DNA from 3 places in the Caldibacillus sp. 210928-DFI.2.18 genome. Region 3 is predicted to be linked to each of the others. Evidence: riboswitches for the same ligand, from Rfam matches in the RefSeq annotation. Region 3 holds a riboswitch; each other region holds the start of a gene.
The links. A riboswitch is a leader RNA that binds a small molecule or an ion and turns the genes downstream of it on or off. The one in region 3 is predicted to bind thiamine pyrophosphate.

Region 1: it holds a riboswitch for thiamine pyrophosphate, as region 3 does, so the genes downstream of both, LIZ98_RS09315 (ABC transporter substrate-binding protein) here and tenA (thiaminase II) in region 3, are expected to answer to the same signal.
Region 2: it holds a riboswitch for thiamine pyrophosphate, as region 3 does, so the genes downstream of both, thiT (energy-coupled thiamine transporter ThiT) here and tenA (thiaminase II) in region 3, are expected to answer to the same signal.

The regions. Positions count from the first base shown of each region.
Region 1 covers NZ_JAJCHL010000036.1:9,936-20,554, reverse strand. Annotated here, with positions in the region: gene rlmN (dual-specificity RNA methyltransferase RlmN) at 1-432, shown strand, start outside; gene LIZ98_RS09330 (ABC transporter ATP-binding protein) at 532-1,266, opposite strand; gene LIZ98_RS09325 (ABC transporter permease) at 1,259-2,032, opposite strand; gene LIZ98_RS09320 (thiamine-binding protein) at 2,023-2,313, opposite strand; gene LIZ98_RS09315 (ABC transporter substrate-binding protein) at 2,340-3,344, opposite strand; TPP riboswitch at 3,459-3,567, opposite strand; gene LIZ98_RS09310 (TraB/GumN family protein) at 3,639-4,805, opposite strand; gene LIZ98_RS09305 (YppG family protein) at 5,199-5,438, shown strand; gene LIZ98_RS09300 (YjcZ family sporulation protein) at 5,628-5,726, shown strand; gene yjcZ (sporulation protein YjcZ) at 5,880-6,029, shown strand; gene LIZ98_RS09290 (CAP-associated domain-containing protein) at 6,359-7,471, shown strand; gene LIZ98_RS09285 (DegV family protein) at 7,515-8,357, opposite strand; gene LIZ98_RS09280 (exodeoxyribonuclease III) at 8,554-9,309, opposite strand; gene motA (flagellar motor stator protein MotA) at 9,600-10,400, shown strand; gene motB (flagellar motor protein MotB) at 10,387-10,619, shown strand, end outside.
Region 2 covers NZ_JAJCHL010000001.1:69,338-79,956, reverse strand. Annotated here, with positions in the region: gene acnA (aconitate hydratase AcnA) at 1-2,089, opposite strand, end outside; tRNA gene LIZ98_RS00400 (tRNA-Lys) at 2,410-2,482, opposite strand; gene LIZ98_RS00395 (hypothetical protein) at 2,588-2,839, opposite strand; gene LIZ98_RS00390 (small acid-soluble spore protein P) at 2,953-3,099, shown strand; gene LIZ98_RS00385 (Hsp20/alpha crystallin family protein) at 3,238-3,603, shown strand; gene LIZ98_RS00380 (dipeptidase) at 3,723-5,096, shown strand; gene LIZ98_RS00375 (hypothetical protein) at 5,183-5,479, opposite strand; gene LIZ98_RS00370 (hypothetical protein) at 5,492-5,848, opposite strand; gene thiT (energy-coupled thiamine transporter ThiT) at 5,998-6,570, opposite strand; TPP riboswitch at 6,636-6,750, opposite strand; gene LIZ98_RS00360 (S1C family serine protease) at 6,995-8,380, opposite strand; gene LIZ98_RS00355 (winged helix-turn-helix transcriptional regulator) at 8,648-8,959, shown strand; gene LIZ98_RS00350 (YceI family protein) at 9,043-9,576, opposite strand; gene LIZ98_RS00345 (NUDIX hydrolase) at 9,922-10,386, opposite strand; gene LIZ98_RS00340 (bis(5'-nucleosyl)-tetraphosphatase) at 10,576-10,619, shown strand, end outside.
Region 3 covers NZ_JAJCHL010000056.1:9,525-20,143, reverse strand. Annotated here, with positions in the region: gene LIZ98_RS11940 (heavy metal translocating P-type ATPase) at 1-1,285, opposite strand, end outside; gene LIZ98_RS11935 (Crp/Fnr family transcriptional regulator) at 1,741-2,436, opposite strand; gene LIZ98_RS11930 (Dps family protein) at 2,707-3,246, opposite strand; TPP riboswitch at 3,402-3,490, shown strand; gene tenA (thiaminase II) at 3,690-4,400, shown strand; gene thiW (energy coupling factor transporter S component ThiW) at 4,440-4,961, shown strand; gene thiD (bifunctional hydroxymethylpyrimidine kinase/phosphomethylpyrimidine kinase) at 4,930-5,736, shown strand; gene thiM (hydroxyethylthiazole kinase) at 5,886-6,710, shown strand; gene thiE (thiamine phosphate synthase) at 6,707-7,330, shown strand; gene LIZ98_RS11900 (DUF1648 domain-containing protein) at 7,478-7,981, opposite strand; gene LIZ98_RS11895 (3-hydroxyacyl-CoA dehydrogenase) at 8,239-9,138, shown strand; gene LIZ98_RS11890 (DUF1659 domain-containing protein) at 9,406-9,624, shown strand; gene LIZ98_RS11885 (DUF2922 domain-containing protein) at 9,661-9,879, shown strand; gene LIZ98_RS11880 (YvrJ family protein) at 9,973-10,113, shown strand; gene LIZ98_RS11875 (GldG family protein) at 10,384-10,619, opposite strand, start outside.

The DNA of each region.
Region 1 (10,619 bases), on a different contig from region 3:
GATTTGCAAGTGAATTTAGCCATATCGTTACATGCACCAAATAACGAGTTGCGTTCCCAAATTATGAAAATCAATCGGGCTTATCCGCTTGAAAAATTATTCCCGGCCATTAATTATTATTTAGAAAAAACAAATCGCCGTATCACCTTTGAATATATTTTATTGGATGATGTTAATGATCATGTGGAAGAAGCTAAACAACTGGCTGAACTGCTAAAAGATATTCGCCATCTTGCTTACGTCAACTTGATACCTTATAACCCGGTCAATGAACATATTCAATATAAAAGAAGTTCTAAAGAATCGATCTTGCGGTTTTACGATACATTGAAGAAAAATGGTATCAACTGCGTCGTCCGCCAAGAACACGGAACAGATATCGATGCCGCATGCGGACAACTACGCAGCAAACAATTAAGAAAAGCGAACTAAGAAAAATATTCGGGTAACCTCAAGAACGAAACAATGAAACTAAAATCGGGCTTTTACCTATATTTCAACCGATATGAAAAGGATAACCCAAATCCAGGGTTATCCTTGTTTAATTTCTTCATAAACCATCTTTTTCCATTGTAAAAATTCGTTTGTGTATAATAATTGTTCTGTACGGGGCCGTTCGAAAGGGATTTGCCAATCTCTTTTTATTTCGGCCGGTTTTGCCGACAAAATGATGAGCCGATCAGATAAAAATAAAGCTTCCTCGATATTATGCGTGACAAATAGAATCGTCTTAGAATATTCTTGCCATATTGATAACAACCATTTTTGCATATCAAACCGGGTAAATTCGTCCAAGGCAGAAAACGGCTCATCTAAGCAAATTAACGTTTGCGGACTTAGCAAACTGCGGATGAAGGAAACACGTTGTTTCATCCCACCAGACAATTGATGAGGGAAACGTTTTTCATACCCTATCAATCCTGCCCGCTCTAGCATTTTCACCGCTTTAGCCGGATCTCGTTTACCGGCAATCTCTTGACCGAGCAAAACATTGTCAAGAACTGTCCGCCATGGCATTAGGGCGGCTGATTGCGGCATATAACTGATATAGCCAGTTTTTCCGGTTATTTTTTCCCCGTTGATATAAATCTCTCCTGCATCCTGCCTTGTGATCCCACCAATCACCTTGAACAATGTACTTTTTCCACTGCCTGAAGGTCCTAAAATCGATATGAATTCCCCGTCATGAGCAGCAAAGGATACATCATGTAAAACTTGATCAGCGCCAAATGACTTGTATATACGGTCAATAACCAATTCACTCATCAATCAACCCTTCCTTCTCCGGATCCCACTTGATGACCAATTTTTCCAGAAATACGATGAAGGCAAACAATAACATACTAAACGTAACAACGAATACTATCGCAACAAAAACACGATCGGTCCGGAATGATGATGATGCCAATGTCATATAAACACCAATGCCTCTTTCTGCTCCAAGCCATTCCGATATGACGGCCCCCATTACACTATACGTCGCAGAAATTTTTAATCCGGAAAACAAGGCAGGGAGTGCTTGCGGCCATTCTAATTTCCAAAACAGTTGCTTCCTCGTTGCCCCTGCCATTTTCATATAATTCCATAATTCTCGATCGGTATGCTGGAACCCGTCCAGTAAAGATACGGTAATTGGGAAAAAACAAACAAGCGTAATCACAATCATTTTCGGTAACATCCCAAAGCCAAACCAAATGACAAGGAGCGGTGCGAGTACGATAACCGGGATGTTTTGCGAGATAATCAGTAATGGATAAAACGCTTGCCGTAAAAAAGGAACGATATGTAAACCAATCCCGATAATGATTCCAATCAAACAGCCGACCATTAATCCGGAAAGTGCCAACGATAACGTAGGTAAAAGGTGCTCCCCGTACACATGGTACCCTTCAACCATCTCTTTCACAATTTGTGAAGGAGATGGCAACAACCAATTTGGTACACGGAAGATACGGACACTTGCCTCCCAACTGATGAATAAAAGAATGACAACAAAAAGTGCCCCCCATCCTTTTTGCCAAATCACCGGTATTTTTCAGTCAACTGGTCCATTGACGCACCATCAGGATTATAGAACACTTTTATTTGCGAAATAACACTTGGGCAATTTAGCTCTATCATCTTCTTATTCATTTTTTCAACAATCATTAAAAGTTCCGTCAAGTCACCTTCCATTGTTGTCTCAAGCGGACTAACTTGATATTTTACTCCTGATTCGGTTATGACTTTAATGGCCGCGTCAATATAAGGAATTGTATCCTCACCGTTTTTTGTTTTTGGAATGATTTGGATGCTTACTAATGCATTAGCCATTTGTTTTCTCCTCCTTTTCTTGTAAATTACGATTCCGGTAAAAATTCGTTTGTAAACGCCTTTTTACTATCTAACTGTTTTTCTAGTAAACCATTATCATACATCCATTGCGAATAGTTTTCCCATACTTCCAATTTTTGCTCTCCCCAACGTGCTGCGTCATCTTTGTATTTTGTAGCGAGCCACTTTTGGGAAGCTTGGACGAGATCCGGGTCAAGTTCGGGCTCGGCAGCAATTAATATATTTGCCGCTTCTTCCGGATTTTCGATAGCAAACTCATACCCTTTTGTCACTGCCCGTAAAAATTTCCTGATTGTCTCCGGCTTTTCTTTAATCATTGTCTCATTCGTAGAGATAACGGGCGTATAATAATCAAGCTTATCACTATAGTCAGTTAACCAGACCATGTTAATCGGGGTGTTACGTAATTCAGCTTCCACGCCTGTCCACCCGTAATAAATCCAGGTAAAATCAATATTTTGTTTTGTCGCAGTAAAAAAGTCGGTATCGCCAATATTGATGATGTTTACTTTTCCGACATCCGCATGATCCTGTTTCATTAACGATTCAATAATCGCTTTTTCAAGTGGTGCTCCCCACCCTCCATAAGTTTTCCCTTCGAAATCTTTTGGAGTTTTTATATTTTTGTCTTTTAATGAAGCAAAACCGGATGTATTATGTTGGATAATCGCTGCAACAGAAACAATTGGCACTCCTTGGATTCGAGCCTCGGTAATCCCTTCCTGGTAACTGATACCAAACTCGGCTTGTCCGGATGCCACAAGATTGTCTGCCCCCGCATCACCCGGCATGATGATATCAACATCCAATCCTTCTTCCTTGAAATACCCTTTTTCCTGTGCCACGTATAAACCGGTATGGTTCGTATTCGGTGTCCAATCCAAGACGATATTTGCTTTTTCTAGCTTATCTTGATTATTTTTCGAAGTTCCGGAACCAGAATTTGCAGTTTCTCCCCGGCATGCAGCTAAAAGCATGGTAAATACGGCAAGAAAAAGTATTTTTTTCATGCGTGTTCCCCTTTCTTCATTATGATTTGAAAACAAGTTTGAAGAGGGAGAGAGAATGAAAAAACCCCAGGAATCATCCTAGGGCACATACTTCATGTAAGAAATTTCATTCATATCGCAAAAAAGTATGTTCCCTACGCTGGTATTAACCAGATCAGGTTCAAGGGTCAGCATCTTACGGACGCACTCTCAACCGGCAACACCGGTTCCCCTACAAACTTATTTTCATATTCAGTTTTCACTTATTTATACTATTACATATTTTTCCATTCATTTCAAGCCTAACTTTTTTCATTAAAAATTTTTAAAGAATAACCGCAATACATCCGCACCGCCAATAAATGTGCCGATGGAGCTGCCAATATTGGATAAAATAATGATCAATAAAATTCGTGTTACTTTATTGTTCCAAAACCCTTTTACGGATGAAATATCATTTGACAGGTTTTCGAAATCACCAACAGTCGGTTTTCGTACAAACGCTTGTACCAATCCTGCAAACCATCCGGAAGCAAGCAACGGATTTAAAGCGGTAATGGGAGCTGCCACAAAAGCAGTTAAAATGGTTAGCGGATGACCAAATGCCAACGCCGCTCCAAGTGCTGACAAAGAGCCGTGCCATAAAATCCAACTCCATGTTTGTTGCATCCCTGCATCCGGGTTCGCGAAAAATGTATAAACGATAATGGCAATAATAAGAACGGGGATCGACCAGCCGATAATTTTTGGTTTTTTCGACTTTGGCGGTGTTTTTGTTAATTCAGTTAAATCATGCGTTTTTTCTATTTCTCTTGAAACACCGGGAACATGAGCTGCACCTAATACAGCTACGACTTTTTCACCGGGTGCCGTTCTTATTTTCTCGGCCAAATATTGATCCCGTTCATCAATCAACGGTTTTTTCAATTGCGGTAAATTTTCAGTAAACTCATTAAGCATGGCATCAATGCTGTCTTTTGTTTTTAATTGTTCTAAATCTTCTTCCGTTATTTTTTCATCGGTAAAAATACCGGCTATAACTTGGGTGAGAAGCATCATTTTTTCTTTAAAATTCATGCTGTGCCAAATGCGGGAAAAGGTAGTTTGAATATTTCGATCAGCTAGAATAAGTTTTGCACCAACCGTTTTAGCCGATTCAATTCCTTGAATCATCTCTTGACCGGGTTTAATCCCCATTTGATCAGCCATTCTTTTCTGAAAAGATGAAAGTGCCAAATTGATAAATACCATCCCTGCCCTTTTCTCTTTAATAATTTTAAAAATATCCGTATCTTTCCACTTGTTTCCTTCCGTAATAGATTGATATCGTCCTTGATCCAACTCAATGCAAACTGAATCCGGCTGTTCTGTTTCAATAATTTCCTTCACTTGCTCGGCACTGTTTTTTGATACGTGAGCAGTTCCGATCAAAATATATTCTTTATCATTCAAAAAAATTCTAGTAATGTTTTCTTCGTTCATAGTGACCTTCCCTTAAACTTTTGATTCCCGGAAAAATCTGTGTTCTTTTATAACTCACAAGTTTTCCAGCTATGTGAATCGCAATCGCCCTTATCTTTTCATGCATATTGTTATTCTACCTGAACCGAAAAATGTAGTAAAGCAATCGGAGGATAAAAAATTTTTAAAGGTGGAACTTTTGACGGTATATGTTTAGAAGAAATTCGGATGATGAGTTTTTTTTCATTCATTGTTATGCTGCTCCGTTAATTAACTATGCAACAAGCAGTAATCCAAAATCGATAAAATATTTCAAATACCAAAGCAAGACGAATGCCTTTACCAAATGATCGGCAAAGAAATATAAATAAAGTATCGTCATCAGTTTCTGACATTTTGAAAGGAGGGAGAACCATGTTTCCATATAACCAGGGACCACTAGGACCACGGCGGCCAAGAAATCCTTTTTTCCCTGTTCAACATGTTAATAAACCTTCTTCTCAGATATTTTTTGATTACTTTAAAACAAATGATGGTCACTGGGATTTTGATAAAATTTCCCAATCCATCGGGCAAGTGAATAAAATAGTCAAACAAGCTGATCCATTAGTTAAACAGATGGCATCCATTGTAAAAAAAGTTCGACCGAAATGATATACTTTTCAAATAATTTAAATTTAAGGTCTGTTCTGTTGTGAAGAACAGATCTTTTATTATCCTTCTCTTTTCCATTAAACATTTCTTATAGGTAATTGCCCAATTTTATGAATCAGGGACAGATGACTAGTCAATTTGCAGGTTAATACATATACTGCTAACAAATAAACATGGAGGTGTTTATTGATGAGTGCTCCAACAGCAGGAGGATATGGTGCAGGATTTGCCTTGATTGTTGTGTTGTTTATCCTATTAATCATCGTTGGTTCAGCGTACATTTGGTAAGTAAAATAAAGGACTTTGATTGATTATTCATTGTCCTTTGTTTCTGGAGAATGACTAGCGTTTGTTGGTCATTACAGGAATGGACTGTCACGAATGATGAACAACACAATTCCAAGTAAAGAATATTTTTATTACACGAATGGAGGGATTTGAATGGGCTTTTACGGATGCCATGGAGGATATGGCTACGGTGGCTACGGCGGCGGCTACGGTGGCGGCTACGGTTTTGGTGGTGGAAGATGGTTCGCCCTGATCGTAGTTTTATTCATCCTATTGATTATTGTAGGTGCTGCTTGGCTGTAAGTTGATAACAAAATTTAGTGAAAAAAAACGGTGCTGAGAAACTAATCTCACACCGTTTTTCTTTTGGTTAATTCATCCATTTGCTAGATATTTTAACCTATGGTATTATGTACAAATTTAAAGAGAAAGCAAATGGTTCCGTTTGGTTTCCCTATTCGAATAAAAAACTTGTAGAATTCATATTACCTCTATAAATTTATAATCGCTCATCTTTGCGGTTTACCTAATCATTTCTGTTATAATTAGAAAAGAAAAGCTTGAGTAGTCATGGCGTCCGAGTCTTTTACCAAACGAGCTTGGGTAAAAGGATTGAAAGGAGTGGACAAAATATGCGGGTTATTTTAATAATTGCTGCACTAGTATTATTATTTTCTTTCACTAATAACGCTGACCAAGAGACCAATTCATTTATTGACCAACTTAAAGAAGGAATATCAGATTTAACAGATCAAATTAACTTGTCGGAAATAAAAGAAGACATAAATGACATTATATACGGGATAACCGATTCCATAAATGAAATGACCGAAGATGACCCCAAGAACAATGATAAAGCCGAAGAAATCACATTAAATGCACCGGAACAACAAACCTTTTCGATAGCAAATGTTGAATTAGGCTCGTCAAAACAAGATGTAGAAAATATGTACGGGCAACCGAAGAGAATCAGTTTAAATGAATATCATACAAACTGGCATACTTATCATGAAAACTATCAAAACTTTTTCATGGTTGCCTATAATAAAGATGGGAAAGTTGCCGGATTATTTACGAATCAAAATTTAATATCATCAACAAACGGTATTGGCATTGGCACCGGAAAAGAAGAAGTATTAAGTAAGATGAGAACAGAACCGCTTACAAGCATTCAAAAAGGTGTTGTTCGCTACAATCTTCCTGAAGACCGCGAATACGATATTTTTCACAAGGATAACAGTTACATTACAATCTTCTATGATATACATGAAAATAATACCGTTACAGCTATCCAAATCATTAGTGAATCCCTTGAAAATGAACGGGCTGACATGTATACCGATGGAAGCCAAGCTTTAAAGGAAGGTTTTGAATATCAACTATTTGATTTAACGAATGCGGAACGGGTTAAACACAATCTAAGCCCATTAACTTGGGATGAACGTGTTCGCATAACCGCCCGGAAGCATAGCGATGATATGGCGGCTAATGCTTATTTCAGCCATACAAATCCCAAAGGACAAGATCCATTCGATCGGATGACAGCGGACCAGATTACTTTTATTCTTGCTGGAGAAAACTTAGCATATGGCCAATTTAGCAGTATCTTCGCCCATGAAGGATTATTGAATTCGCTAGGTCACCGAAAAAATATTCTTGAAAAGGATTATGAATACTTAGGTGTGGGAGTTGCTTTCAACACAAATGCTGAACCTTATTATACGGAAAACTTCTATGCCAAATAATAAACAAATTTATTAAAAGAGGCACCGCTTGAAAGTCGTGCCTCTATATTCTTTTAAAAAGAATGCCAAGTGTATTGGGGCCGCAATGGCTGGAAATCGTGCAAGATGCCTTCGTGATGATAATTTCTTCAAATTTTTGATGCTGGTTAATTAATTCATGTACTCGCTTAATAGTATCCTCAGAGCATCCGGAATGGGTAATAAAAATACGGTCCGGGACAATGTCGTTTCGATCTTTCAAACGGTCAACCACATATTTTTCAATTGATTTTTCAAAGCGTCCGCGATATTTTTTTCCCACATCCATCTTCCCGTTAATGACTTCAATACAAGGTTTAATATTTAATAAGTTTGCACTAAAAGCAGTAATAGCGGAACATCTGCCCCCCATTTTCAAATAATCAAGCGTATCGATGACAAAACTGGCTTCCACTTTAGGAACGAGTTCTGTTAATGTTCTTATAATACTTTTAACTTCCATTCCTTGTTCTACTAAATGAACAGCTTCCATAACGATATGACCGGTTCCGGTTGATAAATTGTCCGAATTAATCACATGTACGTTATGAAACTCTTGAGAAGCCAAGTATGCATTTTGATAAGAGCTGGAAAAATTCCCGCCCAGGCTAATATGAATAACGGCATCATAGGATTCACATTTTGAGAATATATCAAAATAATTTTGTACTGAGGCAGCTGCCGTTTTAGGTAGTTTTCCTGTCCGTTCCGCATAGGAATAAATATCATCAGGCGCAATATCGATTCCGTCCCGATAGGTTTTATCTTCTAAAATAATATAGAGAGGAATCGTTTCAATATCATTTTGAGTAAGATATTCTTCGGGAAGATCGGCCGTACGGTCACATGTTATTTTAATTTTTTTCATACAGCTTTCTTTCCTTTCAATTTGTTGTATATAAACTTAAATAGTTTTCAAAATCATCACAAAAATAGGAAATAAACTGTTCAATCTTTCTACTAGTCTTATTATTCCTAGAAAAGCATTCTAAAAAAGAATAACACTTCGTAATTTTAACACAATTCCCTTTTAGATGAAAAATATTGGCAATACGAAGGAAATATTACAGGTCGATTTCTAACAAAATCGGACAATGGTCACTTCCTAATACATGTGAATGAATGTCGGCATTTACGATTTTTTCTTTGATACTTTCTGAAACAATAAAATAATCAATACGCCACCCGATATTTCTTTCCCGGACTTTGTTCATATAGCTCCACCAAGTATAATGGTCGACCGCATCCGGATGTAAATAACGAAATGTATCAATAAATCCAGATGCCAGTAAACTCGTCATTTTTTCTCGCTCTTCATTCGTGAATCCGGAATTACCGATATTGGACTTAGCGTTTTTCAAATCGATCTCCTGATGGGCAACATTTAAATCACCACAGTACACCACAGGCTTCTTTTCATTTAATGCCAATAGATATTTCTTCAGCTTATCTTCCCATTCTAAGCGAAACTTCAATCTTGCCAAATCTCGCTGTGAATTTGGCGTATATACATTCACTAAGTAAAAATTCTCATACTCCAAGGTAATGATTCTTCCTTCTCGCTCACTTTCTTCCGGAGAAAAACCATATGAAACCGTCAATGGTTTATATTTTGTAAACACAGCTGTTCCGGAATACCCTTTCTTTTCGGCGTAGTTCCAATATTGTAAGTATCCCGGTAAATCAACGTCAATCTGGCCCTCTTGTAATTTGGTTTCTTGTATACAAAAAATATCTGCATCTATGTCATGAAAATATTCCAAAAAGCCTTTTTTCACACAAGCTCTTAGACCGTTGACATTCCAACTTACTAGTTTCATAAACAAACTCCATTCTATTAAATCTTGACCTAATATTTTATTATTCTATCATACATATGGGCGGATTTGTATGTCAGGTGCACGAAATCATAAATTTTCTTAATTTCTTCTGTATTTTAGGCGAAAAAACATTATTTTTTTACCTGCTATTAAATTTTGTAAAAAAATGTCGATAAAAAGTGAGATAGTATATTAGCCTGAAATCAAATATAAAGTACATGTCTGAATATGAAATGACTTTTTATCAATTTGATAATTTGGGCAAAAATGATGGTAGATAGGTGATTTAAATGGATAAAACTTCATTACTTGGTATTATTTTTGGATTTATTGCAATCGGCGTTGGAATGGTTTTAAAAGGTGTCGATATTGTTGCTTTAAACAATCCTGCCGCATTTTTAATAATTTTGTTAGGTACAATAGCTGCTGTTACAATCGCTTTTCCAATGAGTGAATTAAAAAATATTCCAAAGTTATTTAAAATACTTTTTACTGAACAAAAGAGTATAAAGATGACCGAAGCAATTAAGTTGTTTTCGGAATGGTCACAAATTGCAAGAAAGGAAGGTATACTGGTATTAGAAAAAAAGCTAGAAGAAATCGATGACCCTTTTTTAAAAAATGGAATGGGTATGGCAATTGATGGAAAGACGCCCGATTATATTCGTGATGTTTTGTTGGAAGAAATTGATGCCATGGAAGAACGTCATGCTGTTGGAGCGCAAATCTTTTCCCAAGCAGGAACATACGCACCGACGCTTGGGGTTCTTGGAGCGGTCGTTGGTTTAATTGCCGCTCTCGGCGATATGAGTGATACAGAGAAATTGGGGCATGCCATTAGTGCTGCCTTTATCGCTACTTTACTCGGTATTTTCACCGGGTATATACTCTGGAACCCGTTTGCCAATAAATTACGTCGGAAATCAAAGCTGGAAGTTCGTATGAAATTGTTGATGATTGAGGGAATCCTCTCCATTCTTCAAGGAGAAACACCGAAAGAAATTGAGCAGAAACTTTCATCCTTTTTACCGACTGATGAGCGGCAAAATTTTTTAGAAGAAGGCAGGGAACCGAAAAATGAGCAGGCGTAAAAAGGAAAAGGGCGAGCACGAATTTAATGAAACTTGGCTGTTACCATACTCGGATTTAATGACTTTATTACTTGCCTTATTTATTGTATTGTTTGCATCGAGTGCGGTAGATGCACAAAAATTCCAGTCCATGTCAAAGGTATTTAGCGAAATTTTTACAGGAGGAACAGGGATTGTTGACTACGAAAGTATTGAACAAAAAAATGGTGAAGAGCTGGC
Region 2 (10,619 bases), on a different contig from region 3:
TCATTCCGATTGATCCTGCCGGAGAAATATGGTCAGTTGTGACAGAATCGCCAAATTTACCAACTACTCTCATACCGGTTAATGGTTTTACTTCATCAGGTTCCGGTTTCAAGTTTTCAAAGAATGGCGGGTTTTGAATATATGTTGAATCTGAATCCCAATTGTATAACGGATCATCACTCGTTTCAATGGCATTCCACCGTTCATTATCATCGAAAACATGTTCATATTGTTTGCGGAATAATTCCGGTGTAACTGTACGTTTTACATAATCGTTTACTTCATCCGTTGTCGGCCAAATGTCTTTCAAGAAAACATCATTTCCGTCTTTATCTTTACCAATTGGATCGTTTTGAAGATCGATATCCACTGATCCGGCCAAAGCATAGGCAACAACAAGAGGCGGTGAAGCTAAATAGTTAGCCTTAACTAGTGGATGAATTCGTCCTTCAAAGTTACGGTTACCGGATAAAACGGATGTAACTAAAAGGTCTGCATCACTTACAGCTTTTTCAATTTCAGGTAAAAGCGGACCAGAGTTACCAATACATGTTGTACAACCATAACCGACAAGATTGAAACCGATTTGTTCTAAATAAGGTAATAAGCCGGAATCTCTTAAATAACCGGTAACAACTTTTGAACCTGGTGCCAAAGACGTTTTAACATATTTCGGTGGCTGTAAACCTTTTTCAACAGCTTTTTTCGCAACAAGTCCGGCACCTAGCATAACATACGGGTTCGATGTATTTGTACAGCTTGTAATTGCTGCGATGGCAACAGCACCGGTTTTCATTTTTACATTGGACCCATCGGCGAAAGTAACTGTTGTTTCTTTATCTAATTCTTCAGGTTTTAAGCCGAAGCCTTGGTTACCGGCAGGTGCACTAATTGCTGTATGAAATGCTTCTTTCATTTTTGACAATGGAATTAAATCTTGCGGACGTTTTGGCCCGGAAAGATTTGCTTCAATTGTTGATAAATCAAGCTCAATAACATCAGTATAAACCGGTTCTTCATTTTCCGGTGTAAAGAATAGATCATTATTTTGTAAATAAGTTTTTACTAATTCAATATGTTCCTCACTGCGTCCGGTGAGCCGTAAGTATGACAAAGATTCTTCATCAACCGGGAAGAAACCGCAAGTAGCCCCGTATTCAGGTGCCATATTGGCAATGGTTGCCCGATCAGCAAGCGGCAATGTTGATACACCCGGTCCAAAGAACTCGACAAACTTCCCAACAACCCCTTTTTGCCGTAAAATTTGCGTTACTTTTAATGCTAAATCTGTTGCTGTTGCGCCGTTTGGCAATTGATTTGTCAATTTAACACCAATGACTTCCGGGATAGGGAAATAAGACGGTTGTCCGAGCATCCCTGCTTCCGCTTCAATACCGCCGACACCCCAACCAAGTACACCAATACCGTTAATCATTGTCGTATGAGAATCAGTACCTACTAACGTATCAGGGAATGCGATATATTCTCCATCGCCTTCTTCCACAGCATGAACAACATTGGCCAAATATTCCAAATTCACTTGGTGAACAATACCTGTGGCCGGTGGTACAGCCCGGTAATTATCAAATGCTTTTTGTGCCCAGCTCAGGAACTGATAACGTTCTGCATTACGCTTAAATTCGAGTTCCATATTTAAACGCAATGCATCATTTGTTCCGTACTTATCAACTTGTACTGAATGGTCAATAACTAGATCAACCGGTATTTCCGGATTGATTTGATCTGGATCACCACCAAGATCTGCCATTGCCTTTCTGAGCGAAGCAAGATCAACTACAGCAGGAACTCCGGTAAAGTCTTGTAAGATTACTCGTGAAGGTTTGAACGGTACTTCGGCATCCTTCACTTCATCAGAACCCCATTTTGCCAAATGGTCAACGTGTTCCTTTGTAATGACACGTCCATCTACTTGTCGAAGGACTGATTCAAGTAATACCCGGATCGAATAAGGTAGACGGGAAATTTTTGCTACCCCTGCATCTTCAATTGATTTCAGACGATAATAATGATATCGTTTTCCGTTTAGTTGAAAGGATTTCTTTGCATCGTATAGTGCTTTGTTTGACAAAATAACTCCCCCCTTAAAGCAAATAGTAGAAAAGTTAGACATTCGAAGTCCAATATAACTTTCCTTTTAGTCTATATTAATATAATTTATAAGATAAGTAAATTATGACTATATTATTGTTATACATAATTTTTTCTTATCATTTTACTGAAATAACCATCAGTAAAAATGAAAACTATTATGTTACGATAATTAGCTGCCAACCAGAAAAAATTGCAAAGTGGCTGGAGCAGGACAAAAACCTTCCTATAGTCAATTTACTATTATTTTTTATAAAGTAAAAAAAAAGCAATCAAATAATTGATTGCTTTTTACCTTGATGGGGCATGCAGGGCTCGAACCTGCGACCCGCTGATTAAGAGTCAGCTGCTCTTCCAACTGAGCTAATACCCCGTTCTGTTGACAAAGAAAATTTTACTGCTTTTAAGAAGACTTGTCAACAGTAAATGTGAAAAAAAACTCAAAAAGGACTATCCCAATGGAATAGTCGCGAAAAGCTTATTCTAGATTTTGTTTCATTGTATCAATCTCTGCTTGGTAATTTTCCAGTTGTTTTCTTTGCGTTTCACTAGCTACTTCATGTGCGTTTTCAAGTTGTTGTTCCGTTTCATCAATTTCCTGCTTCAAACGTTGCAGATAATGCCCGTATTCCGATGAAGAAGGATCAAGTTGTTGATAAATATCTCTAGCTTGTTCCATTCCTTGCTCCGCCGCTTGAAACGCCTGTTGTTTATTTTTATGGTAAGGCATAACATCACCCCTTTTTTATCGTGCTCATTAGGAAAAATTTTATTCGATTATCTTTCATTCTTTATGAACATGCTATACTCAAAGGTCCCCTAAAATTGTAAGGAGGGAAAACAATGAATAAAAATGATGGTTCAGACGTACGGAAAAATGCCAGAAAAGGTGATGGTAATGGAACACAGCCCGAACCGTTAAGTGGGTCAAAAAAGGTAAAAAACCAAAATCATTCAAGAAAAAATAATAATCCGGGGCATGGGATGTAATTTGTTGTAGTCTTCAATATCAAATATATAAAATTCAAATAATTTAACGAATTTTTTATGTCACTAAATAATAAGTGATACGTAAAATAGAGGTAATACGATATATTTTCATATGGCTCAAATTTGGGGGGACCTAAAATGAATGGGAAAGATGAAAACGCCCCATTTGATTCCAAATTAATTGAAAACTGGTTTGAACAGTTTTTTCTTGATCCACTTACAACTTACTTGGATGAAACAGTATTTCGTATTGACCTATTCGAAACTGAAAATGAATTTATTGTTGAGGCACTTTTACCGTCTTGTCAAAAGGAAAATATCCATGTTGCTGTTAACGGACAAGAACTTTCCATAAAAGTAAAGGATCACAAGAAAAATCATCCTCATTCCCACAATTATAAAATACGAACGGTTACGTTTCCCATGTCGATTGATGAACTCAAGATAGATACACGGTTTGAACATGATATACTTGAAATAAAATTATACAAAAAAGATAAATAATAAAAATATGAGGCGTCACGGCAGGTTTGCCTTGATGTCATTTTTTTAGTGACTGGAAATTCTCACCAATTTGGAGTAAAATTGTCAAAAATAGCAAAAATCATATGGAGGAATTTTAAATGGCACAATCATTCCAACAATATTTAGATACTAATCAAAGCGAAAACTTGGAGCAATTAAAAGAATTTTTAAAGATCCCCAGCATCAGTGCTTTATCTGAACATAAAGGAGATGTCCTTAAAGCAGCAGAATGGCTCCGTGATGAACTGACAAGAATTGGTCTCGAACATGTTCAAGTGCTAAAGACAAAAGGCCACCCTGTTGTATATGGCGATTGGCTTTATGCCGAAAATAAACCGACAGTGCTTATTTATGGCCATTATGATGTCCAACCGGTTGACCCGTTAAACTTATGGGAAACACCTCCATTTGATCCGGATGTCCGTGACGGAAAAATATATGCCCGTGGTGCCAGCGATGATAAAGGACAAGTATTTATGCATATTAAAGCACTTGAGGCGCTACTTCAAACGGACGGAAAACTTCCTGTTAATGTAAAAATCATTTTCGAAGGTGAAGAAGAAATTGGCAGCCCAAACTTACCGATTTTCTTACAAAGCCATAAAGAAATGCTGCAAGCGGATGTGTTGGTCATTTCTGATACGGATATGCTTGATAAAGGTAAACCGTCGATTTGTTATGGTCTACGGGGCTTAACCGGTTTGCAAATTGATGTCAAAGGGGCTAATAGTGATCTTCATTCCGGCAGTTTCGGCGGCGGAGTGCAAAATCCTGCCCATGCCCTTGTTGAAATTCTCGCTTCTTTTCATGACAGTGAGGGTCGAATTTTAGTAGAGGGATTTTACGATAAAGTTGAGGAAATTACTGAAGAAGAAAAGAAAGCAATTGCTCAAGTCCCTTCTGATGATGAAAAAATTCGTCAAGAACTTGGTGTACCGGAACTGTTTGGCGAACCCGGTTATAGCTTCTATGAACGAACTTCTTATCGTCCAACCTTGGAAATTAACGGCATGTATAGCGGCTTTCAAGGTGAGGGCATTAAAACGGTATTACCTAATACGGCAACTGCAAAAATTACTTGCCGACTCGTTCCAAATCAAGATCCTGCAGAAATTTTTCAATTATTAGTAAAACATATTGAAAATCATAAACCTAAAGGGGTTACCGTTCAAATCACTCCATTTGACCAAGGTTCACCTTTCTTAACACCATTTGATCACCCGGCTATCCAATCTGCCGGACGTGCTTGTGAAAAAGTTTACGGGACAAAAGTGGCTTACACAAGAAGTGGTGGCTCAATTCCGATTGTTGCCGATTTTAATGAAACATTAAATATTCCGGTTGTTTTGCTTGGATTTGCCTTGGCCAGTGAAAACTTTCATGCACCCAATGAACATTTTCATTTAGAAAACTTTTATAAAGGGATGGAGACACTGTGCCATTATTGGTATGATCTGGCGGAATCCTTATAAGAAACGTTTGACTTTTATTAATTCAGTTAGGTTTCGAGTATTAGGGAAGTTCCAAGTGCCTGGAGCAGCCCTAATACTCATTTTGCTTACTCCTTTTCTAGATAGCGGATATAATCATTTAATAAGTCGATTACATATTCTGCCTCTTCTTCCTTAAATGAGAAGAAATTTGTTTCTTGTACTTCATTCTCATCTTCCTCAAAAATCACACTTCGATAGAGCAAGCCGTCCCCATTCTCGGTATTGACACCTAATTTTAAAAGAATAGTAAAATGGTCACCACCGTTCCAGTTTTGTTCAATTTCTAAATGTTTATTATTTGAAATCCACTGAATATTTTCTTCAATAACATCAATCTCGCTATAAGGGAATTCGTCTTCCAATTCTTCATTTTCTTAACTGCTTTCCACTTGCTCGTTTTCGTCATCTTCCTCAACATGATCCAAAAAGTCAAAAAATGCATCATAGATAAAGTCAATGATCTCTTCCAACTCAGTAAAAAGAATTTTTGAATTTAATTCAAAATCCTCATTCCAATAGTAAGAATAAAGTTCTTGATTTACCGGATCGAAGTAAATGGTGCAAAATTCAAAAATCTTTGTATCTATCTCTGTATAAAAAGATAGTGACGGGTGTTTTTTCGTCGTATTCACGGTTAACCGAATTTCGTAGTCATCAAATTTTGCACTCACTTCAGGTAAGCTTATACTGATTGCTTGTTCAATTCGAGACAACCATTCTAAGTTACTCAAATAAAATCCCTCCTTGTTTTCTGTACCATTCCTATGAATCCCCATTTTCAACTTTTTTATGTAAAACAGTTCCCGTTTTTTAACTTTTTTGAATAGATAAAATAAAACAGGGGATGCTCCTAATTGGATAGCCCCCTTCCTTATTTGCTTTATTGGTTTCGGCTTACTGTTAAAACTCGTGGAGATGCTGACAAAAGAAACGCCATAACAAACGAACAGAGCAAAAATGAACCCAACCAAGCAGAGCCATTTACGATTAAAGAATATACCCAAGCCGGCTGTCCTTCAGGTGCGTAACTTCCCCAAAAAACGATTCCGGCAATGTAATGCCATATATATCTAGCAACACTACCGATAAACATAGCGAGAACAGCAAAACCTAAACCGGCCAATTTTTGTCCTTCACGAAATTTCCTTTGTATTACATTCATAAATAAGCCGGCAAATCCGACACAAGCAAATGCAACAAAATATTCAACAAGAAATTGGAACCAGTGAAGAAAAGTAACATCTCCTGTTACTACTTGCAGCAGTCCCCAAAGCAACCCGGATACTACACCATATCGGAATCCCCAACGGAAAGAAACGATAAATACCGGTACCATAGCAAATGACATACTAATCCATGGTCCCAATTGAATTGACGGCAACAAATCAATGATCAGTGCCAATGCCGCCATAATGGCAGACTCAATTAATGGTTGTAATTGTTTTGAACGCATAAAAAAACCTCCTATGTTTTTTTATCAAACGTTCCATAGGAAGCTAAGAAAAGTAGAAAATAAATCCTACCTCTCTTCCACAATCCCTACGCTAGTATTAACTAGACAGGTTCAAAGGGTCTGAATAGCTCTCTTTACGATTGCTATTCACTCTCAGCAACAGCTCCCCCTGTGGAAACGTTGATTTCATTGTCAAAAATATTATAGTACAAATCTTGGAAAATGGAAAGTTTTTAAAAACAAACATATTCAAAAAGGGAACTTTATTCTTTGGTGGGAATCAATATCCTCACTGATTATTTGACCGAACCAATCGGACGTTTTATAGGTTTCCTCGCGCCCGTTTGACTGAAATCTTAATAGGAGTACTAATTCCCATAAAAAACGGGAAGGATTCGTACTACTCCCTCCCGTTTCCCTATCTTTAGCTTGAGGTCGTTTCCACCGTTACTGTTTGTTTATTTCCATCTCGGTAAAAATCGATTTTAACGGAATCTCCCGGTGTTACTTTGCTATATAAATATTTTCTTAATTCGGTAACATTTTTTATTTCATTGCCATCAATGCCAACAATGACATCATTTACTTTCAAACCTGCTTTAGCAGCCGGTGAGCCCGGTTCAACAGCGGCAACGACGATACCGTTTTCCAAGTTTCCAAACATACTCTGACGATAAAATTGAACAATATTCGATACATCATACATTTGAATACCTAAATATGGCCGTTTAATTTCACCGTTATTAATCAACTCTTCAGCAATTGGAATTACATCATTACTCGGAATCGCAAATCCTAAACCTTCCACACCGTCCTCAGCAATTTTTAAACTATTAATTCCGATAACTTCCCCATTTGCATTAATCAAAGCACCACCACTATTGCCGGGATTAATGGCTGCATCCGTTTGAATAGCCGTGATTTCCCATTCCCCTGCGGATGTATTAACTGATATCGAACGTTCGGTAGCACTGACAATCCCTTGGGTTACCGTTCTTGAAAACTCTTCACCAAGCGGATTTCCAATCGCAATCACCTCATCACCGGTACGCAATTGACTGGAATCTCCAAAACTAGCTACTTCATTAACATATTTTCCGTCAATTTTCAGAACTGCTAAGTCGGTCAATGCATCGGCACCAACGACTTCTGCTTTTACTTTTTCACCGCTATATAATGATACTTGAATCTCGTTTGCCCCTTCGATGACATGATTATTTGTAATAATGTAACCATATTTATCATCCTTCTTAAAAATGACACCCGAACCCGATCCGGTTTGAACACTTTCTGATTGCAAATTAAACTGACTTTGCATTTTTTGAAGATTAATAACACCAACAATGGTCGGTGACATTTCTTCAACGATATCGGCAATGGTTGCTTGATCTGCTTTTGTAAACGTGCTCGTATACACCGCATCTTTTGAAACCGGTTGAACTACTTTCGCGTCTGATGTCGTATCTCCATCATCATTTCCATTTGCCGGAAATCCAAAATAAGAAACAAGACCAACTGTTAATACAGAACTTATGATACCAACTAATAAATTTGATCCGATTGTTTTGATATTGAATTTCCTTTTCTTCTTATTTCTATCCTCATTCAAATGATCGTTCGGGTCACTGCTTGTATTTGTTGAAGAATGACGAACAGTTTCTTGGGAATTTGCATGTTCCTCGTTTGTTTGTAAATCATTCCCATCCGATTGTTTTGTCGTTTTATTCATCGCATTTTGATCAACATTTTGATCGTTATCAATTGGTTTGTCGAAAGATTCATCATGATTTTTGTTTGTGAAATCTTCCATGTTTATTATCCTCCCCTCTCTTTTTTCTACAATTATTTTAGACAAAAATTATGAATAAATTATGAATAGAAGTAGAAAAAAAATGAAAAATGTACAGGAATTTATAAAAAAAACACTTACCAAAAATGATTAAGTATCATCCAATTCAATCATCTAGGTGAGAATAATGACCTATAGGATTTGAACGATTCATGTTATTATGATTATAAACTTGCTTACGTAGATCGTATTCTTTTTTCGATAAAATCATGTTAAAGTGGGGTGATGATGTTGGAACCGACACTTTGTCCACGGGTAGAAAAGGCCTTTGAAATCATTGGGAAACGTTGGACAGGATTAATTATTTACCAATTAATGAATGGTCCCATGCGGTTCTGTGAAATCGAAAGTTCCATACCGATTAGCGGCAGACTCCTTTCAGAACGCCTTAAGGATCTGGAAAAACTGGGGATTGTATCAAGACAAGTATTCCCGGAAGTGCCGGTCCGGGTGGAATACTCATTAACCGAAAAAGGATTGGCATTAAATCCGGTGATGAAGGAATTGCAAACTTGGGCACTGAACTATATAGATGGATAAGTAAATGTAGTGAAAAAAATTACTAAAAAACAACAAAAATGCCAGCTGACCACTTTCCTCTCGTGATCACCTGGCAGATTTACTTATCCTTTTGTTGCTTCTAATTCAAGTGAGATGTTTACTTCATCACCAACAAGTACGCCGCCGGTTTCTAGTGCAGCATTCCATGTTAATCCATAATTGCTTCGATTGATTTGTCCGCTGACGGAAAAACCAGCAGTTTCAGCACCAGTCATCGGATTTTTAGATAATCCAACGAGCTCCACTTTGAATGTTTCTGATCGTGTAACACCACGAATGGTCAAATCGCCGGTTACAGCATACTCATTATCCCCTGTTTTGACAATCTTTGTAGCAGAAAACGTTAATTTCGGATAATTTTCTACATCAAAAAAGTCTGCAGATTTTAAATGTCCATCACGGTCTTGGTTTCTTGTGTCAATGCTTGCCAAATCAACGACAAAATCAATATTTGCGGTTGTTAAATCGGTCGGGTCAGCCTCAATTGTTGCATCAAACGTATGGAATGTTCCTTTCACTTTTGAAATCATCATATGTTTTACAGAAAAATCAACACTGCTATGAGCTGCATCTAAAACCCATTTTTCTTTTGCCATAATTAATTCCTCCATTTCAACTTACTTTATGTAAGCTTATTTATATACATAAGTATAAGAGCAAAAGAAATCACTGTCAATTAAAATATCTCGATTTAAAAATATTTTTTTTAGAAATAAATTAACCCTGAATGTTAGCCTCGGCTTTACGAAAAATTTATTGGCACTGAAATTTTGAGCGTTTTGATATTATTTCGCCTATTAATAAACGGAAGAAAATAGACAGCAACTTTTGCTCAATCCATATCAAAAATTGCAGCAACTACATGGATGTATTCGGTTAACACTTTTTCAAGCTATGAAATGAGTACAACACCTCTCCTAAGAAAGGTGTTGCTTGTTTTTTCATATGTTTTTATAATGCTTACTTAAAAATTCATCCAAGATTACTTTATGGCCTTTTACCAATTGTCCGGGTAGGTTATCCGGATGGCAAAATCGGACCGATACCGATTCTGAAAAATCGACCTTCATTTCCCCTGAAAAATGCTTTGTATAATATGCAACAGTAACCATAAAAAACTCATCCCCATTTTGTGCACGGACAAAATATTCCGGTCCTGAATACACATTAATAAATTGTAATTGATCAACGACGAGACTGGTTTCTTCAAATACTTCCCGACGTGCTGTTTCTTCCGTTGTTTCTCCCAGTTCCATTAACCCACCCGGTAATCCCCAAAAACCAGTAGGATATGTTCTTTCCTGTAATAAAATTTCACCTTCATCATTTACAATAACAGTAACAGAACCTACCAAAATAATAGGTCTTGATCCAATAATTTTACGTAAATCCTCAACATAGCCCACATGAATAACCCCTGTCATTTTATTTTTCTATTTGTATTATATTAATTAATTGCTTCATTGGAAAGATATCAAGGATGGGAACTTAAATCACTATTCCATTAAAATTTTGCAAAGATTAATAAACAATCATACAGCCTTGATCTTTTTTTGTTATAATATTGATTAATTGGTAAAGAAAGGATTGTTTATATGAAAAGAGAAAAATCTTGCGGTGCCATTGTTTTTACATCCGA
Region 3 (10,619 bases):
TTCCGACAAAGATAGCGGTATTCCCTGCTTTTTCCCGTTCAATTGCATAGAGACTAGCCTCGGAATTAATTTTGATTCCTTTTCCATTCATCAATTTACGGTTCCCGGCAACAATTGAATACCCGTCTACGGTTGCCGTAATCCCGTTCCCTTTAATTGCTTCACTTTCCGTTATTTGAAAACGAGACAAATCAATTCCGTTTTTTTCTGCTTCTTTAACAATTGTCTGACCTAAATGGTGTTCAGAAATGGTTTCTGCTTTTGCAATAAGCGCTAATAGTTTCCTAGATGGCATTGAGGACAAATTGTGAAAATCGGTTACTGTCGGTTTTCCTTTTGTTAAGGTACCGGTTTTATCAAAGACAAGGGTATCAACTTTGGCAAATTTCTCCATAATGTCACCGCCCTTTATAAGGACACCATTTTTTGCACCGTTCCCGATTCCTGCAACGGCTGATACCGGTGCCCCGATTACTAAAGCACCCGGGCATGCGATAACAAGAAAAGTAATGGCTAAATGTAAGTCACGAGTAAATGCGAAAACAAATAATGATAAAATAACAACGGCCGGTGTATAGTAATTGGCAAAACGATCCAAGAAACGTTCTGCACTCGATCTTGATTCTTGTGCTTCTTCAACGAGTTCAATAATTTTTGCAAAAGTCGTATCTTCACCGACTTTTTCAGCAATGATTTCGATATACCCGTTATCGAGAATAGAACCGCTATACACACGATCATTTTCCGCTTTATTCGCCGGTATGGATTCACCGGTGATCGCAGCTTCATTAATAAGTGCATGTCCCTTCACAATACGCCCGTCCACCGGTATTTTTCCGCCGGGTAAAACGACTAAGCGATTTCCTTCCTCAACTAAGTCAATATCTATTTCCTCCCGAGAACCGTCTGCATGTAGTAAAATTGCTTCTTGCGGTGCCATATCTACAAGTTCTTTTAATGATGAACGTGTTTTTTCTAAAGTTCTTGCTTCCAGATAGTCGCCTAATAAGAATAGGAATGTAACGACGGCTGACTCTGTATATTCCTGAATAAAAACCGCTCCAATTACTGCTATGAAGACAAGTAATTCGATACTAAAAGTTCTCATTATCATTGCCTGCCATGCTTTAATCGCTATAGGTACAATGGCGATTACAGTTGCAATAATGAGGAAACTGTTACTTAATCCACTCAAGTGAAATAACTTGGATAGAATTGCGGCGATAATCAAAGTTCCCGAAATCCACGTAATCTGGTTTTTATGTTGATTTATTTTTGCGGTCATTTTAATCCCTCCAATATTTATCTTTGTCTTTATTTTAAAGAATCGGCGACGAAAAAAAATTGACCTTCATCAATATTGGTAAAACATGTTTCGTCGATAAAAATGAGGCTTCTTACCTAAAAGTGGCGACTGGTGAATTTGAGGGGAGGGCTGGTGAATTCAGGGGTTCTACTGTTGAATTCGCTGGGTACACTGGTGATTTCTCCTTTTCTACTGTTGAATTCACTGGGTATACTGTAGAATTTTTCAATTTTATTGTTGAATTTGTACCCCAGTACTGTTGAATTTTCCTTTTTTACTGTTGATTTCAAGGGGGAATTGGTGAATTACTGGGGGGACTGTTGAATTCGGATAGGGCACGATTGAGGTCCCACATGTATCGACAAGCTACACCGCAGAGACTGACAATGGCTTTTTATAATAGAAAAAAGCCCTAAGATTTGTTCTTAGGACCTCTATTCCCCATATAACAAAAGTTGATCTAAGTCATTGATTTTAATTTTCCGCTTTGGCAATTGCTCAATCAAACCTTGTTTCTCCAACTCAGTAAACTTTCGGCTTATCGTTTCCGGTGTTGTACCTAAATAGGAGGCCAGATCTTTTTTTGCCATTGGTAGTGTGATCACCGGACTATTTCCTGCCCCTTTTTCCACACAATCAGCTAAAAATGAAAGAATTCGCGATTCTACCTTTTCAATGGCCACTTGCATCGTTTGTTTTTCGGAATTCATTAGCCGCTCCGACATTTCCGAAATAATTTTTAAAGATATTTGCGGATATTCCGTTAAGTACCGTTGCAAATCTTTTTGTTTAATCAAGCATACGGATGAATCTTGAACGGCCTCGGCATAATTTTCATGTACCTCTCCCGGATGAAAAAGGGCCCACTCCCCGGTAAAGTCACCCGGATTCAAAATTCTTACCAGCTGTTCCTTACCCGTGTCGGATAGGCGGTATACCCTAATTTTCCCACTATTGACGATGTACAAGGTGTCGTCTTCATCACCGGCATGGAAAAGTATTTCTCCCTTTTTCAAGTCCAGTTTTTTCGCTGATTCGGCAATTTTATCCATTTGTTCGTCATCTAAATGGTTGAATATGGGCACGAGCCGGATACAAGAGGCGTGGTTATGACAGTGTTCATGTGCCATTGAATCCCCTCTTTCTCATGAATGATAAGATTACTCTTCTTCGTCGCACAAAAAGCTTGATTTAATAACATCATTAACCTGTTCCTCGTGAAAAATAAACTCACTGTTCCTCATCGCACAGGAAGCCCGGTTTAATATGTTCCCAGTGAAAAACATGCTCCCTCGTCGCACATAATAACATTGTTACTATGGTTCCTCGTGAAAAATAAACTCACTGTTCGTCGTCGCTCATAATAACATCATTACCATAATTTCCCATAAAAAATAAGATTACTCTTCTTCATCTTCTAAGGCTGTTTTACCCAGAAAAGCTTGCAACATCCAGATTTCTTTTTCGAGATAACCTTTAAAATCAATTAATACATCTTCCAAAACCGGTTGGTCTTGTTCCTGAGCTAATTTGATCGCACGTTGAACAACATCCCGGGTCAGGCGGAAATCATCCACAATATTAGCAACCATATCATGTGCCGGTAAGTATTTATTTGCCGCACTTTCTTCTAAAAATGTGTACTTCATATTTTGTTCCGTTGTCGAAAAAGGTTTGGCATCAATTGCAAGTAAGGTTTCTGCAATTTTATCATACCAGTTTGCCGCTTCACGATACAATTGTTCAAATTTTTCATGAAGTGTTAAGAACTCTGAACCTTTCACATACCAATGATATTGATGGAGTTTTGTCCACAATATGGCCAAATTTGCAACGACATGATTCGTCATAGCTGCAGCAGTCGGATGATGATGATCATGTTCCACTTGATCTTGTTCTAATTCTTTTTTCAATGCTTCTTCGGGACTTAAGATACTCATTTCTCTTACCTCCTGTATTTTTTACTTACAAGTTGATTATAAGATGTCCCTTTTCAAAAAAAAATTGACCTAAATCAAGAAATCAAAAATAAATCTCCTGTTGCACAAAGTCCCCGACTATGATATGTTAAAAGTAATGAAAATGAATATTCATAAAACTCTACTAGGGGCGCCGGTTGGCTGAGAAGTACCCTTTGAACCTGATCTAGTTCGTACTAGCGGAGGGAAGTAGGTTAATAAATTACAATCTACATATTTTTGTAATTTACCAAACCGCTTTCCGATCATGGAGGGCGGTTTTTTATTTCCCCTTCAGACCGATTAGTTTTCCAGGACCCTTTTTCATTAAAAAAGTGAGGGACACCGGAAACTAAACAATAAAGCTCATTACCAATATTTTTATCATTACTTACACTGACCATACAGATCGCTGGTTCAAAGCAATCGGTTCCTCGGTAAACAAGGAGGAATTATTGTTGAAGCAAAATTTTTCAAACCGACTCTATCAAAACGTTCAACCGATTTGGGAGAAAAACCATCAGCATCCTTTTGTCGTTGGGTTGGGAACCGGAACATTAGACCGGGAAAAATTTATCTTTTATCTGAAGCAGGACTATGTATATTTAATTGACTATGCGAAGTTGTTTGCTATCGGGGTAGAGAAGGCAAATAACCTTAAAATCATGACAAAATTTGCTGCGGTTCTCCATGAAACTTTACATTTCGAAATGGAACTGCACCGTCAATACGCTGCCGAGTTTGGAATTACCCGCGCTGATTTAGAAGCAACTGAACCAACACCAATTAACCTTGCCTATACGAGTTATATGCGAAAAGTGGCAGCCAATGGAAGCCTTGCTGAACTCGTTGCTTGTCTATTGCCGTGTGCTTGGGATTATTGGGAAATTGGGAAACTATTAAAATCAACTTATGGAGAAACGCTGGCGACAAATCCTTATAAAAAATGGATTGAAACCTACTCTTCGGAAACGTTCGGCGCTGGGACCCAGTGGTTAATTGACTTAATCGATGAATTGACAATCGAAAAATCAGAAAAGGAACTTCATACGATAGAGCAGCATTTTCAAATCACCTCAAAATATGAATATTTATTTTGGGAAATGAATGAGAAAAAACAAGACTGGCCAATCTGATTTTTTATTCGCGTCCTAAAAAACGGGAAGGATGATTCCATGAGAAAAACACAAAAAATGACGATAACCGCAATAATTGCAGCTGTGACAACTGTTTCAAGTAGCCTAGTTTATATTCCGGTAGGTTTTGCAAAAATTTTTCCGATACAACATTTTGCAAACTTACTATCGGCAGTTTTGCTCGGGCCCGGTTATGCGGTTGCACAAGCCTTTATTTCCTCACTTTTACGAAATTTGCTTGGAACGGGAAGTATTTTCGCCTTTCCGGGAAGTATGATCGGGGCATTTTTGGCAGCTTATATTTATACGAAAACAAATAAGCTTATCTTTGCCGCAGCCGGTGAGGTTATTGGCACAGGGATTCTCGGGGCCTTGGCTTGTTATCCCATCGCCGTTTTCTTACTCGGTCAAGAGGCAACTCTTTTCGGTTTTATCCCTGCCTTCACGTTAAGTTCTTTTGCAGGGGCGTTCTTCGGCTATGTATTATTAAAAGCATTGCACAAAAATAAAGCATGGGGAGGAATCATCCATGAAAACAGCATTAACCATCGCCGGCTCTGATTCAGGCGGCGGGGCGGGAATTCAAGCCGATTTAAAGACATTTGCCGCACACGGTGTATACGGAATGTCCGTCATTACTGCAATAACCGCACAAAACACGGTTGAAGTCCGCTCTGTCCAAAATATTGATGAACAAATCATTCAAGATCAAATTGAGGCTGTTTTTGATGATTTAAAAGTGGATGCGGTCAAAATTGGGATGTTGTCCAGCCCATCGATTGTTACAACGGTTGCTGAGACACTTGCCAAATATCAACCAAACCATATTGTTCTCGATCCGGTCATGGTTTCGAAAGGTGGACATCGATTACTGGCGGAAGATGCAATTTCTGCTCTCAAGGAAGAACTGATGCCGCTTGCCGATATCATCACACCAAATATTCCGGAGGCGGAAATCTTAACAGAGCAAAAAATTTTAAACGAACTGGATATGAAGAGTGCTTGTATTTCCTTTAAAAAACTGGGCGTAAAGTCGGTGTTGCTAAAAGGCGGACACTTAAGCACCGACCCGAATGACCTCTTTTATGACGGAGAAAATTTCTATTGGGTGAAAGGCAAACGTGTCCATACAAAAAATACACACGGAACCGGTTGTACTTTGTCCAGTGCCATCGCTGCCAACCTTGCCAAAGGGAACACATTATTAACGTCTGTGCAATTGGCAAAAGCCTATATTGAAGTGGCAATTGAGCATAGTTTGGATCTCGGAAACGGGCATGGACCAACCAACCATTTTTATGAATTATATAAACGAGCCCATCTTATGAACCAATAAAACTTAGGTAGCCGGCTTTATTCAAAGTGTTCACCGCGGTAAAGGTATGGAACGTTAGCGAGGTGGCGCAACTTATTCATAGATTAATTGGTGTTCACCAAATATTCAGTGAAGCAACCCTTATTACTTATACGAGGAGTGGTTTTTTAATGGACATATCTAAATTTCAATCATTATTAACCAAGGTTCAGCAAAAAAATCCGCTAATCCACCAAATGACAAATAATGTAACAATTAACGACTGTGCAAATGTGACATTGGCAATTGGTGCGTCACCTGTTATGACAACAGGAAAAAACGATGTTCGTGATATGGCAAACTTAGCAGATGCCGTTGTGATTAACTTTGGCACAATTAATGATGGAATGTATGAAGCCATGTTAATAGCAGGAAAAACAGCAAACAAAAAAGGAATTCCGGTTGTTATTGATCCCGTTGGAGCGGGTGCGACGCCATACCGAACCCGAGTGATTCGTGATTTTTTTGAAAAAGTTGATGTCGCCATCGTTCGCGGAAATGTTTCAGAAATCAATGCCCTTATAAATGACGAGGTCAAAACAAGGGGCGTCGATGCCGGGGATGTCGCCGAAAGTAAACAGGTAATCGCAGAAACTACTGCCAATATGTATTCCGTGACTACTGTGATTAGCGGCGAAACAGATATTATTTCTGATGGAAAAACGACTTACGGGTTGAGTAATGGTGATCTTTTATTGACAAAAGTTACCGGAACCGGTTGTATGAGTACTGCGCTCATTGCCTCTTTTGCAGCCGTTACCGATGATTGGTTAGCTGCAAGTATCGCCGGGATGGCAGTTATGGGGATTGCAGGAGAGGTAGCAAAAAATAACTTGGAGGGTCATTTGGGACTAGGTACTTTTCGAGTAAACTTAATCGATGCCGTCTCTAATTTTGAAAATCTTTCATTATATAAACATATGAATCTTTCCAAATTAACCGGGGTGATCTTATGACTATCGATTATCGTCTCTATTTAGTAACCGATGAAACACTGCCCAAAGATGAACTGCTTAAGAAAGTGGAGTTGGCTATTCAAGGCGGGGTAACCATTGTCCAACTGAGGGAAAAATCCGGGAACGGTAAAGTCTTTTATGAAAAGGCTGTAAAACTGAGGGAGTTAACGGAAAAATATCAAATACCGCTAATTATAAATGATCGCGTTGATATTGCCTTGGCTGTCGGAGCAGATGGGGTACATGTCGGACAGAGCGACCTCCCCGCTCCGGCGATAAGAAAAATCATTCCCTTATCAATGATTGTTGGCGTATCTGTCGGCAATCCCGAGGAAGCTCGTGAAGCAGAATTAAACGGGGCGAACTATGTCGGAGTTGGCGCTGTATTTCCAACTACTTCAAAAGCAGATGCAAAGGTGCTCCCACCCGGAATGCTGGACAAAATCTTAGAAACAATTCAAATTCCGGCAGTAGCCATTGGCGGAATCAACTTAGAAAATGTCTCAATGCTAGGCGGTAAAAACATTGCCGGCATTGCTGTCGTTTCCGGGATTATGAAGGCAAATGACCCGTTTGAAGTGGCAAAAGCCTATCGGAAACTACTCTTATCATTCAAGTGAGGCTATGGTTGAGGCGGCAAGAGCGTTTCGAAAACTGTTCTGTTCATTCAAGTGGCGCTACGTCCGAGGCGGAAAGCCTTTTTCGAAAACTATTCTCATAATCCACCTCTTGTCGGACTATCTTCTTGATTAGCCAAGAAGATAGTCCTACTTAATCTTACGCTGTTGTATTAATCCGATAACGAGCGGGATGAAGACAGCGATGATAAGAACAGGCAAAAACCATACACCAAATCCCTGACCCCATTTTAACGCAATTGTTACAGATTCCAATATAATCACTGCAAAAATAAGCGAACACATATTCTTAACCTGATTCAACATTTTTCTGCTTAGTAAATAAAATTGCGGTACATTGGATTCATTTAACCGGCTCGGATAATTATGCATTTCCGGATGTTTTTCCAAAAATTGCATAATAATCAGTGTTATCCCGCCAATAATCGGTAAGATAATTAACTCCCATTTTGACCCCCACCGATCCACTTCACCGGCTAAATTAAAATGAGCCGGCACCTGGCTCGGGAGCCGGTTCCAGATGGTCAACAAAAATACGATTGAACCAATATAGCAAGTATAGCCGATGACATCCCAAACCCACTCACTTTTTGTTTTCGGAATACGTATTTTTGGACGTTGAAAGTTAGACACAGGTCCCCACCTCAATCATCAATTCTTAACATATATACGGTTAAATCTCTTCAAGGTTTCATTATATTGGCGGCTGTTCCCGTTGCCGAATTTTTCCAGATTCCCTATTCATTTTTATCGCCAAACAGAATAATAGACAAAAAGAATGTGAAAGTTGTACAATGTTTATAGTGGTTAATTCCATTTAATCACAGAATTGTAAGCACTTGCAATTCTAGTAATATACAAATCTTGGCTTTACAGAAAGGGGCATTCTGATGAACTACAAAAATATTACAGTCGCCGGAAGTGGAGTATTGGGCAGCCAAATTGCCTACCAAACTGCTTTTCACGGATTTCAAGTTTCTGTCTACGATATTAACGATGAAGCATTGGAACTGGCAAAAGAGAGAATCAAGAAACTAAAACCTCGTTATCAAGAAGATTTAAAGGCAACTCAAGAAGAAGTCGATGCTGCTTACGATCGTCTTTCATTTTATAGTGATTTAGCTGAAGCGGTTAAAGATGCTGATCTTGTCATTGAAGCTGTTCCGGAACGAGTTGAAATTAAAGTCGATTTTTATAAAAAATTGGCGGCGGTTGCACCCGATAAAACTGTCTTTGTGACAAACTCTTCAACCTTATTACCGAGCCAATTTGCTGAAGCAACAGGACGTCCGGAAAAATTCTTGGCTCTGCACTTTGCCAATGAAATTTGGAAAAATAATACCGCAGAAGTTATGAAACATCCCGGTACAGACATGCAATATTTTGATCAAATAATTGAATTTGCTAAAGCAATTGGAATGGTCGCTCTACCTTTATATAAGGAACAACCGGGTTATATTTTAAATTCTTTATTAGTTCCATTTTTGGAAGCTGCTCAAATGTTATTGGTAAAAGAAGTTTCCGATCCTGAAACAATTGACAAAACATGGATGATTGCCACCGGAGCTCCACTTGGACCATTTGCGATCCTCGATGTAGTAGGAATAAGAACAGCGTATAATATTACATTGGCAAAAGCCGAAGCAACGGGTAATGAAGAGTTTATGAAGCTTGCTGAATTATTAAAGAGGGAATACATTGATAAAGGAAAACTTGGGCGCGAAACAGGAGAAGGCTTTTATAAGTATCCGAACCCCAGTTTTGCCCAACCGGGATTTTTAAAAGGATAATTTTGATTAAGTTTGTTGGAAGTCGGTTCTATTGAGCCGGCTTTTTTTACTGTAAAAATATAATTTAGCGGTGATGAAAAAGCGGCCACGAGATTCGCTCTCAAGAACAATCGGTACCGATCAACCTCTAAACATGCCGTTCGTACTACTACAAGCATTACCTCCCACTAATCAAAGTTTTATGCTACTTCAAAAAAATTTTTTAAAAACGATGACCATTTTTTGCAAAACCTTCTATAACAAAAATGAAGGGAGGAGGTGATAGAGATGGCAAAAGCAAATATTGTAAAAACAAGCTTCCGTGTCCTTTATGAAAATGGCCTGAATCAAAAAGGGGAACCGGTATATAAAGCAAAAAGCTATAATAACGTGAAAACAACCAGCACGGATGATCAAATTCACCAAGCAGCAACAGCCTTAGCTTCCCTGTCAAATTTGCCGTTTTATACCGTTGAACGCGACGACAAAAAGGAAATTTACGCTTAATAGTAAAAAACAACAAAAAGACGAGGAGGAAAGTGAATGGAAACAAATTTAGAACTTGTTTTTTTGGCGACTGATGGAAAAACGGTTCGCATTACAGTAAATGACCCGAAAGACGATTTAAACGAGGAAATCATTCGCAATGTTATGAATCAAATTTTGACAGCCAATGTTTTTGAAACATCAAGCGGTGCCTCTTTAGCATCGATTAAAGAAGCAAGAAAAATTAGCAAGAACACAGAAGTATTCAGTTTATAAACAGCCTGGAATCTATAATCTAACGGAAGCCGGGACTAGTACATTGCGTACTTCCTCGGCTTTCCTTTCTATCAAATTTTGGAGGGAAAGAGAATGACTGAATGGTATTCATTGATCGGGGAAGTCGGTTTTCCGATTGTTGTGACCTTGATTCTCCTTTACCGAATTGAAACAAAGCTCGATCAAGTCATCCAATCAATCAACAACTTGCCCGATCGACTAACCAACTTATAATGACTCATAAGAAGGCTTACCCATTCATACTGCATTAAACAGCAGAAAATAATGGTGGCAGCCTTCTTAATTTTTATGCACTCAAGATAGATCCATTAGCCGTCCTTGCTGCTTCTAACTCGGCACCACCCAAGATGAAACTTTGAATCCCCGCGGCAGATCCCTTATCGAATGGTAATGTACACATACTATTACCCCCGTTGCGAAATACTGTTCTAAAAACAGCTTCAAAAACCTGATACACACTAACACATTTTCAATTTGTAAATGCTATCTCATAGCTACCTTCTGCGTGAGAACGTTATTGCCCGAACCTAGTCGCAGGCGAATATAGGCTTCATAAGCCGATACATTTGGATTGATGCGCATCATGATCGTTTTCTTTGCTTTTCCATTTTCATCTGCTGTCAGTTTGCCGATATTGAAATAACCGTAAGTGGTTGGCCATGTTCCGTCCTCAAATTGGATTTGCGAAATGCTTTTGCCGCCTGACAAATATATTTGGA